Regions from separate parts of the Sphingobacterium sp. HJSM2_6 genome, predicted to be linked through region 3. Evidence: riboswitches for the same ligand, from Rfam matches in the RefSeq annotation. Region 3 holds a riboswitch; each other region holds the start of a gene.
What was found. A riboswitch is a leader RNA that binds a small molecule or an ion and turns the genes downstream of it on or off. The one in region 3 is predicted to bind S-adenosylmethionine.

Region 1 (3,283 bases), on a different contig from region 3:
GACCTATCCCGTCCCTTATTGATGACCTAGCTTTTTCGCAAAATGTACTTGTGGAGGAAAAAGAAGTAGAAGATATGTTGCGTGTAATTCAAGAATTCGACCCTGCTGGTATAGGTGCTAGAAGTCTTCAGGAGTGCCTTAATATTCAACTAAAAAAGAAAGACCAAGACAATCCTGTTATCAAGGAGGCAATGGTTGTCGTTCAGAATTATTTGGATGAATTCACAAAAAAACATTACGATAAAATTGAAAAACAATTAGGTGTTAATTCTGATGAATTAAAAGAGATTGTTAATGAGATTTTAAAATTAAATCCTAAGCCTGGAGATTCCAGTTCTGCGGCAGGTAAACAGCTTCACATTATTCCAGATTTTCATATTAGTAATAATGATAGTGTTCTTCATTTAACCCTTAATAGCAGAAATGCACCTGAATTGCGTGTTTCGCGTTCGTATCAAGAAATGTTTGAGCATTATGAGAAGGCGGAAAAAAATGATAAAAAAATGAAAGAGGCAGTTCAGTTTGTCAAGCAAAAACTAGACTCTGCAAAATGGTTTATTGATGCCATCAAACAAAGACAACAAACCCTCTTAAAGACTATGAATGCCATCATGGAATATCAATATGATTATTTCTTAACTGGGGATGACAGGATGTTAAAACCGATGATCCTTAAAGATATCGCAGATAAAATTGAAATGGATATTTCAACAGTATCTAGAGTGGCGAATTCAAAATATGTACAAACCGAATTTGGCACATTCCTACTAAAATCATTCTTTTCCGAAGCTATTCAAACGGAATCTGGAGAAGAAGTCTCCAATAAAGAAGTTAAAAAAATCTTGGAGGAATGTATAGCTAATGAAGATAAAAGAAAACCTCTTGCAGATGAAAAATTAACTGATATTCTTAAAGAAAAAGGTTATTCTATTGCTAGAAGAACGGTAGCCAAATATAGAGAGGCTATGAATATTCCTGTAGCACGCTTAAGAAAAGAATTGTAGAACATATGATTCGATCTATAAAAAGCCTAATCTGTAAAATAGATTAGGCTTTTTTATTTATAAATTATTTAAGGGTATTTATTTGGAATTAAAATATATTCTACTAAATTTGTAGAGTATTCAGAATTGCCAAAGCAATACCAACCGAGTGTAGTCACCGCGGTGGTAAAATAATACGGGTAGCTTACCAAAAAAAACGCAGTTATGCCTGGTCTAAATCCCACTTCTGAATGCAATGATGGTTAAACTATTTAAACAGAATTGTATGTCAAATTCCACAGATCTAAAAAAACATTTACAATCTCAATTTTATCATTATTCTACTCAAGAATTGGTTATTCTTAATAATGATTTGATTCAATCCAATTGGGGAAAAAACAAAACAATATTTAGAACAGCATTGCTTTCTGCCTTATCAAAACGAGGCATAGACCTTTCAGCAATTATTTCTCATGAAGATGGATTCACACAAATTCATAGGGTACAGGTAAAATTGGAAGAAAACAGATTAATACCCATCCAGTAGGATTTAAGAATTTTCAAGCCTATAGATTGGAGAAATTTAACATGCATCTTGAAATGATTTCACTAAATTTTACCGAATCTATAGGCTTATAATATGGTTTTAATGAACAACAAAAAAATTGCTTAATTAAATCAAGTTGTATATTAAAAGCGTTTAAATTAAAAATCTATTTATTGCTAAGCGCATATAAGGCAAAGGTACCTAGCCAGTGAGACCCCATATAATCATCTTTTACATGTAAATTACCAATAGAAAAGTTGATATGATCATTTGCTATATTCTTCAAATGGCTTAATGCAGGAATGGATTTTGAAATTCCATTTAAACAGACTGCTCTACTGTAATTTAATCCATCCAAATGAACCAATTTACCATCACTACGATCTTTAACAATTGCAGGTTTTAATTCAAATTGTGGCTCATAAAGTTCAGGCATAAATAGCTTTAACCAGGCATCATAGCTCATTTCATCCATTAACTTACTCATTAAAAATGCTTCCTCTAGACATGGGGATAAAAAATCATATCCACTTGGCTCATAATTCAAATCACAATTTTTATCATGTTGAAATAATCTTAAGGCATGTTCCTTTATACTTGATTCAAACGGCTTATTTACTAATGTTTTAGCGTAATCAAGAGATAGAGACAACCCAAATGCCGAATTATCGTGTTGACCTGCTCGTATAGGATATACTAATTTTGGCAAATATTCCATGTAACGTTGCACCAACAAATTAACCAAAGGTTGCAAATATTCTTCCCAACGTTTTGCATCAGGATCATTCCAAGTATGTAATTCTTCTTGCAATTTGAATAACCAAGCCCAACCATAGGTACGTTCAAAACTTAAATTATTTTTATCCTCAAAAAAGGCTTTTTCCACCGCTACATGTTCCACTGTGATATGCTCATTTAAAAGCTTTCGAATATTTCCATCGGTGTCCAATTCAGGAAATTGTTTCATTAATTTGATAATCGACCAATATCCATGAACTGAAGAATGCCAATCAAAACAACCATAAAATATGGGTCTTAATTGTTTTGGACTTTTTAAATCTGCCTCACTTCCGATAACCTGACCTAATTTATTTGGATATTCTATTGTTAAACAATGAACAGGAAGTGCAAAAATCTGTTTGGCAAGTTCCGATGTGAGTTTTGCTTCCTCTTTGACCTTTAAATCTTTTTGTGATGATTTTTCAGCACATGAAAGCTGTAAGCCTGTGAGCAAAAGCAATATATACATTACATATTTATTCATATACAACGATTTGGCTTTATATTTGATTTATAAAAGTAACTTAAAAAACTAAATATACGACAATATGAATCTAACTGATTTAATTTCAGGTGGCATAGGAAATCAAGCCACGGAAGGTATTTCTCAAAAGCTAGGCTTAGATAAAAACCAAACACAATGGGTCATTGCTGCTGCCGTTCCATTAATGATGTCCGCATTAAAATATAATGCCAATAAAAGCCCTGAAAAAGCGGAAGGTATTCAACAAGCGCTTTCCAGTAAACATAATGGAAATATTTTTGATAGCCTTGGTAGTTTATTTAACAATGGACCTACAGAAGAAGAAGATAAAATTGTAAATCACATATTTGGTAAAAACACCGATACAGTTAAAGAATCTTTAGCAGAAAAATCAGGTATAAACATTGGAAAAATTGGAGGCATATTAGCTTTAATAGCACCCTTAGTTATGGGCTATCTCGGCAAACAAAAACAAAATCAAGATCCTCA
Region 2 (3,283 bases), on a different contig from region 3:
GTAGATAGGGATCCTGTTAGACTTTCTTTCTTTTGGGTTGATCCGTATCCAACAACAATGATCTCATCAATATTATCACTGGTTTCTGTTAGGCTGATGGTTAAAGTCGCAGCAGTAATGCTGACTTCTTTTTTCTCATGGCCTATAGCTGTGATAATTAATGTTTGTCCTACACTAGCATCGATGGAAAATTCACCTTTATTATTTGAGGATGTTGCTTTTGCTGGATTTTCTTTGACTGCAATAGTCGCTCCTTCTATAGGACCAGCACTATTGCTTACCTTTCCTTGGATGCTTTGCTGGAAATTAGACTCCTTGATGGGACTTGGCCAAGTGTTTGGCGTTGCCCTTGCTTCAAGTTGACTGAAGGATGCTAGTATAAATGCTGCTGAAAAGGGGCATAGTGTACTAGCTAAAAAAAAATTGAGTAATCTTTTTTTATACATATTTAATTCAATTAAAGTTTTAAGGTTCTGGGGAACCATAATTAGGGTTTGTTTAATACAATGATAAAGTAATTGTTAATTAATAATTTTAGTGAAGCCATATCAAACGATTGCTTAAATTGTGCAAACGATTGATATTGTAACGAACAATTGAATTATTAAATTAATATTTATTTAATTAGGTCAATTAGTTGTTTTTATTTAATTCAAGTGTGATTATTCTTAGGATAGCTTAAGTTCTTTTGTTGGGTTTGGAACATTTATCTAAACGCTATAGTGATGTACGATGAACCTTTTCCACTTATATTGCGTATTTTTGTCGTTTAAGATACATCATGACAATAGATCAAAGTTTTTATATAGGTTATATTAGTAAATCGAGAGGATTGAAGGGGGAATTACAACTATTCTTCGAGTTCGAAGAATATGCAGCTTTAGATTTGGATATTATCTTTATAGAAATTGATAATAAATTAGTGCCTTTTTTTGTGGATCAGATAAAACTCCACAACAATAGTACAGCTTATGTTTCTTTTGAAGATGTCGATCATATTGATAAAGCACAACCTTTGGTGCGTAAAAAGATGTATTTACCCCTTGAAAAAATGCCGGAGCGTGATCCCAATGATTTTAGGTATACTGATTTAGTCGGATATTTGGTAATTGATGAGGTGGAAGGTGAATTGGGAGAAATTACAGAAGTTCAGGAAATGCCCCAACAATTTATTGCGACGATCGCTATGGAGGAAAAAGAAGTCTTATTTCCACTCAATGAAGATCTAATCGTAGGCATTGATCAGGAGGAAGAGGTGATCGTCGTTAAACTACCAGAGGGTTTGATTGCTATGTATTTAGAGCAATAATCCAATTCTTATCATCTTTTTTAGTATTATATTTTGTCATTCCTCTAGGATTGACGATATTAGCCATCGCTTATAGAGAAAGGTAGAGGGAATAGACCCGCTGAAGCCTTAGCAACCTGATTCATTCAAGGTGCTACATTCTACCCCGAAAGGGAAAGATAAGCTGCAAACCAGACCCACACTGCGTTTTCTCTAAGCCTTAATATATTTTTATGAAAATTATAGATCATATTAAAAACGCAAAAGGTAAAACCTTATATTCTTTCGAATTACTTCCTCCAGCTAAAGGACAAGGTATACAGAGTATTTTTAAAACTATGGATGAATTGATGGAGTTTAAACCACCATTCATTGATGTTACTTACCACAGGGAGGATTATCTATATAAGCAACATTCCAGTGGCTTATTGGAACGAGTTTCTTATAGAAAACGACCAGGAACCGTTGCTATCTGTGCAGCTATCATGAGTAAATATAAAGTGGATGCAGTTCCGCATCTTATTTGCGGTGGTTTTACGAAGGAGGAAACGGAAAATGCTTTAATCGATTTGAATTTTTTAGGAATCGATAATGTGTTGGTACTGCGAGGTGATGCTCGAAAAGGAGATGCTGATTTTATTCCAACCCCAGGTGGACATGCCTATGCCACAGAATTGCTAGAGCAGGTGGTGGATATGAATAGAGGCCGATACCTGCATGAGGATATTACTATTGCCGAGAAAACAAATTTTTGTATCGGTGTAGCGGGTTATCCTGAAAAACATTTTGAAGCCCCCAATTTTAATACAGATTTTAAATGGTTGAAAAAGAAAGTAGAGATGGGTGCCGAATTTATTGTAACCCAAATGTTTTTCAACGTTGAAAAGTATAAAGAGTTTGTCATTAAGTGTCGGGAAAATGATATTCATGTGCCTATTATTCCAGGGTTAAAACCATTGACTAGTAAAAATCAATTGATTACTTTACCTCGAATATTTCACTTAGATATCCCAGAAGACTTGAGTGATGCCGTAGCAGATTGTAAGACAAATGCTGATGTAAGACAGGTAGGAGAGGAATGGTTGGTGCAACAATGTAAAGAATTAATTGAATTTGGAGCACCAGTAATGCATTTCTATACCATGAGTAATCCAGGTCCTACTAAAAAGATTGTGGAGAAACTTGTATAAGTTCCCTACGATTAGCTCAAATAATAAGAGAGTCAAGCAAAAACAGCTTGACTCTCTTGTTATTTAATAGTTTTATTTCGCTGTCGATGATATTAAACCTATTTTTGTTGAAAATAAAATACATATGCCAAATCCAAATAATAGAGCTGATATAAAGGTGGGAATGTTAGTCAATATCATCCTAAAAAAAGATCAACGTACTGGCGAATTGACGGAAGGTATTGTGAAAAATATTTTGACCTCTGCAAATTTTCATACCCGAGGGATAAAGGTGAAACTTACGGATGGGCAGGTGGGCCGCGTGGCAGAAATAATTGAAGATGATTTTTAAATCATACCCCTAATACCACAAGAAGCATTGCCACAATACCTGATCCACTAATCCTTAATTTGAAGCGATTTTCCCAAGCTATAAAACCTTCTTTTGTTAAATACTGTTAATCCCACAATGGAGTAAAGAAACTTCTTTACATTTATTGTAACTAACAGCTAAGCTATGATGAAGTATAATCAATGGAATAACCTACTTGGATGGATGTGTGGATTGATTTCCACGATCGTTTATATCCTTTGTACCGATAAAACGACCAGTTGGTGGGATACGGGAGAGTTTATTGCCTCGGCCTATAAATTAGAAATTGTACACCAACCCGGTGCGCCATTATTTCTTTTAATTCAGAATTTATTTTCCAATTTAGCTTTCGGTGATACTTCAAAAATAGCCTACATGATGAATGTGGGATCTGCTATTTGCAGCGGCTTAACTATTGTATTTTTATTTTGGACCATTACGGCTTTAGCTCGA
Region 3 (3,283 bases):
TATTGATCTGTTTTTTCAGGGTCAGATTCTACCTGTGTAGCGCAATACGCATTATAAGTTCTATACGACAGTAAGGCTATACTTCTAGCGGCTTTTAGTCCTCTAGCGCCTGCTTCAGCCTGACGATCATAAAAACTAGGATCAGCAGTTAACGCTAATCGCTGACTCTCATTAAATGCAATTCCCCATGGGGAGAAAAAGGCATTTGTTCCAATTGCGATTAGGTTATGTATTTTTATTGTTTTTGAGGCTGCCCATTCCAAAACTTGCTGCCCACCAAGAGAACCACCGATAAGACTATTTATTTCATAAATCTCCAGGTTGTCCGCTAATAGTTGGTGCGCCTGTACGATATCTCGTATAGTAAATTGAGGAAAATCTAAATAATAAGGCTCATTTGTAGAAGGATCAATCGACAATGGATTGGTCGTCCCATAATGAGATCCCAAAACATTGGCACAAATAATAAAATATTCTTGATCGTTAAATAATTCATGGGGACCAAAAAGCCCCGGCCACCAATCAAATACGTCTGAATTGGCAGTTAGCGCATGACAGACCCATATCACATTTGATTTATCTTCATTTAGCTTACCAAAGGTATGGTAAGCTATTTGAAGGTTTTTAAGTTTCTTTCCGCTCTCTAATTGAAAGTCTTGATCGTACTCGAATATTGCTAAACTCATTCTTTATCTTTTATCTTTCATCCCAAAAATCAAACAAGAGTTCCCCCTGCTTATTTGATTTTGTCAAAAGCCTGCTGTAGATCTGCTTTAATATCATCGATATGCTCAATTCCTACAGAAAGTCTTAATTGACCAGGAAACACACCTGCTTTTTGTTGTTCTTCAGTACTTAATTGTTGGTGAGTAGTAGCTGCTGGATGAATAATTAAGGATTTTGCATCACCCACATTTGCTAAATGACTTACTAACTCTAAGGAATCAATAAATTCATTTGCTTTTTCCACCCCACCTTTTACCGTAAAAGATAATACAGCGCCATATCCATTCTTCAAATATTTTTGAGCATTTTGATGATACGGATGGTTTTTCAATCCTGGGTAGCTTACTTTTTCTACTTGAGGATGTGCATCTAGCCATTGAGCTATTTCTAAGGCATTATCCACATGTCTTTGAACCCTTAGGGATAATGTTTCTAAGCCTTGTACTAATAAAAAGGAATTAAAAGGAGATAGGGCAGGGCCGAAATCTCTTAATCCTTCTACTCGTGCACGAATGGCAAATTGGATATTTCCAAAAGGACCATTCTCACCAAATACCTCAGAGAATACTAAACCGTGATAACCTTCCGAAGGTTCAGAAAATTGTTTGAATTTCCCATTTCCCCAATTGTAGTTACCACCATCAATAATAACTCCTCCTATACTTGTACCGTGACCACCAATCCATTTTGTTGCAGATTCCACAACCACATGTGCACCATGTTCTAATGGCTTGAATAAAAAGCCACCTGCTCCAAAAGTATTGTCGACGATAACTGGAAGGTCATATTTCTTAGCTACAGCAGCAATTTTTTCAAAATCAGGAATATTATAACTTGGATTTCCTATAGTTTCCAAATAGATTGCTTTGGTCTTGTCGTCAATCAACGATTCAATTTTGTCTGCATCGGTATCTTCAGCAAATCTTGCTTCAATGCCTAAGCGTTTGAAAGCCACTTTAAATTGATTATATGTTCCTCCGTATAGATTTGCTCCAGATACGAAATTATCGCCTGCTTCTAAAATGTTGTTTAAAGCAATAAATTGTGCGGCTTGACCCGATGATACAGCTAATGCTGCTACACCGCCTTCTAGTGCTGCAATGCGTTTTTCAAATACATCCGTTGTCGGATTCATGATACGCGTATAAATATTGCCAAATTGTTTTAAAGCAAATAAGTTCGCGCCATGTTCCGCATTTTCAAATACGTATGATGATGTTTGGTATATAGGTAATGCTCTAGATCCAGTGGTAGGATCTACTACTTGACCTGCATGAATTTGTAAAGTTTCGAATTTTAGGTTGTTTGCCATTGCTATTGTGGTTTATTAGTTTAAAAATTTTGTTCGTAAGTTGCTAGTTTGCTTTAATAGGCGGTCGTCGTTGGAGTATATCAATAATTACAAAGCCTAGAATCTTTGCAATTAGGAAATACAGACGACTAGCGCATTCGATTCGCAAAGCTTTGCAAACGAAAAATTGACGTATTGTAAATACAAGCTGAAAATTCAACTGCACACAATAAATTAGATTTTGAAGATTTTGATGTCATAGTCTATTTCATTTATATGCTCCTAGGCTTTATTGCTTCGGACAGGATTTGGCACCTTTTCAATCCTTATTGAAGGTTGCCAGTGGGTCATAGAGCCAGTCTCTCGCCACTTCTTTATAAATCAAGACCCATCGATATGAGAAGGTGTTGATTAGTGTACCACTATCGAAGTACTTTGCAAATATAGGTTTCAAAAATCAATTATGCAAAGATTTTTATTAATAATATCTCTTTTTTGTGGAGCTTAATGCCTCTAAATACCCTTAAGTTACACTAGGTGAAATCTTATTGGATATGCCGTTTTATTAAAATCTAGAGGTACTAGCTTCGCGAATGGCAATAATTTCATCGACTATATATCGGGTATTACCTCGCCATGGTAAAACACCATGATATTCTTTATAATGCAATTCGATATATTTCCCACTGTTTCTAGACAGGCTATCGTAAATTGCTTGGTCTTCAATAGAAAATTCAAACTCATTACTGGTCAATCCTGTACCAGCTTGCGGAGTTCGAATCCCATCCTGTATTAATTTCCCTTCATAGGTCTTAAAAATATTACCTTTTTTTACCGCAAAATTTAAGACACCAGATTTCACCCCATCGCCAAATACAAAATAATATTTAGCATAAACTATTCCTGATACGGAAAGAAATGCAATAAGAATAAACCAATTTAAAAATTTCCGAAATGTGGATGTCCCTTTAGATGGTACCTGGTCTGTAGATTTCATAATCTTTTTTTACTTTAAACAGCAAAAAGAATACCTAAAATAAGTTGTCAATTTTTATTGTAGCATTATAGCTAATTATTTGAACAGCTGATAAGGTATATTATACGTTTGAGGCTAAACTAAATAAAAAAAATCGCTTGAACTTTTTTTGTTCAAACGATTCATTCCTAACGTTAAATAGGAAATTATAAATTTTTCATTTCAGCAATAATTGCGTTTTGTGTTTTTTCACTCACAGGGACCAATGGCAATCGAACTTCATCTTTCCC

Region 1: it holds a riboswitch for S-adenosylmethionine, as region 3 does, so the genes downstream of both, ACFRAE_RS09220 (5-oxoprolinase) here and ACFRAE_RS00750 (O-acetylhomoserine aminocarboxypropyltransferase/cysteine synthase family protein) in region 3, are expected to answer to the same signal.
Region 2: it holds a riboswitch for S-adenosylmethionine, as region 3 does, so the genes downstream of both, ACFRAE_RS07400 (methylenetetrahydrofolate reductase) here and ACFRAE_RS00750 (O-acetylhomoserine aminocarboxypropyltransferase/cysteine synthase family protein) in region 3, are expected to answer to the same signal.

The regions. Positions count from the first base shown of each region.
Region 1 covers NZ_JBMOXB010000008.1:145,939-149,221, reverse strand. Annotated here, with positions in the region: gene rpoN (RNA polymerase factor sigma-54) at 1-1,004, shown strand, start outside; SAM-I-IV-variant riboswitch at 1,116-1,209, shown strand; gene ACFRAE_RS09220 (5-oxoprolinase) at 1,270-1,530, shown strand; gene ACFRAE_RS09215 (DUF2891 domain-containing protein) at 1,697-2,794, opposite strand; gene ACFRAE_RS09210 (DUF937 domain-containing protein) at 2,859-3,283, shown strand, end outside.
Region 2 covers NZ_JBMOXB010000006.1:125,214-128,496, forward strand. Annotated here, with positions in the region: gene ACFRAE_RS07390 (SusC/RagA family TonB-linked outer membrane protein) at 1-446, opposite strand, end outside; gene rimM (ribosome maturation factor RimM) at 782-1,309, shown strand; SAM riboswitch class I at 1,377-1,474, shown strand; gene ACFRAE_RS07400 (methylenetetrahydrofolate reductase) at 1,522-2,478, shown strand; gene ACFRAE_RS07405 (YwbE family protein) at 2,603-2,809, shown strand; gene ACFRAE_RS07410 (DUF2723 domain-containing protein) at 2,975-3,283, shown strand, end outside.
Region 3 covers NZ_JBMOXB010000001.1:173,233-176,515, reverse strand. Annotated here, with positions in the region: gene ACFRAE_RS00755 (homoserine O-acetyltransferase family protein) at 1-686, opposite strand, end outside; gene ACFRAE_RS00750 (O-acetylhomoserine aminocarboxypropyltransferase/cysteine synthase family protein) at 737-2,038, opposite strand; SAM riboswitch class I at 2,287-2,400, opposite strand; gene ACFRAE_RS00745 (hypothetical protein) at 2,583-3,014, opposite strand; gene dapA (4-hydroxy-tetrahydrodipicolinate synthase) at 3,200-3,283, opposite strand, start outside.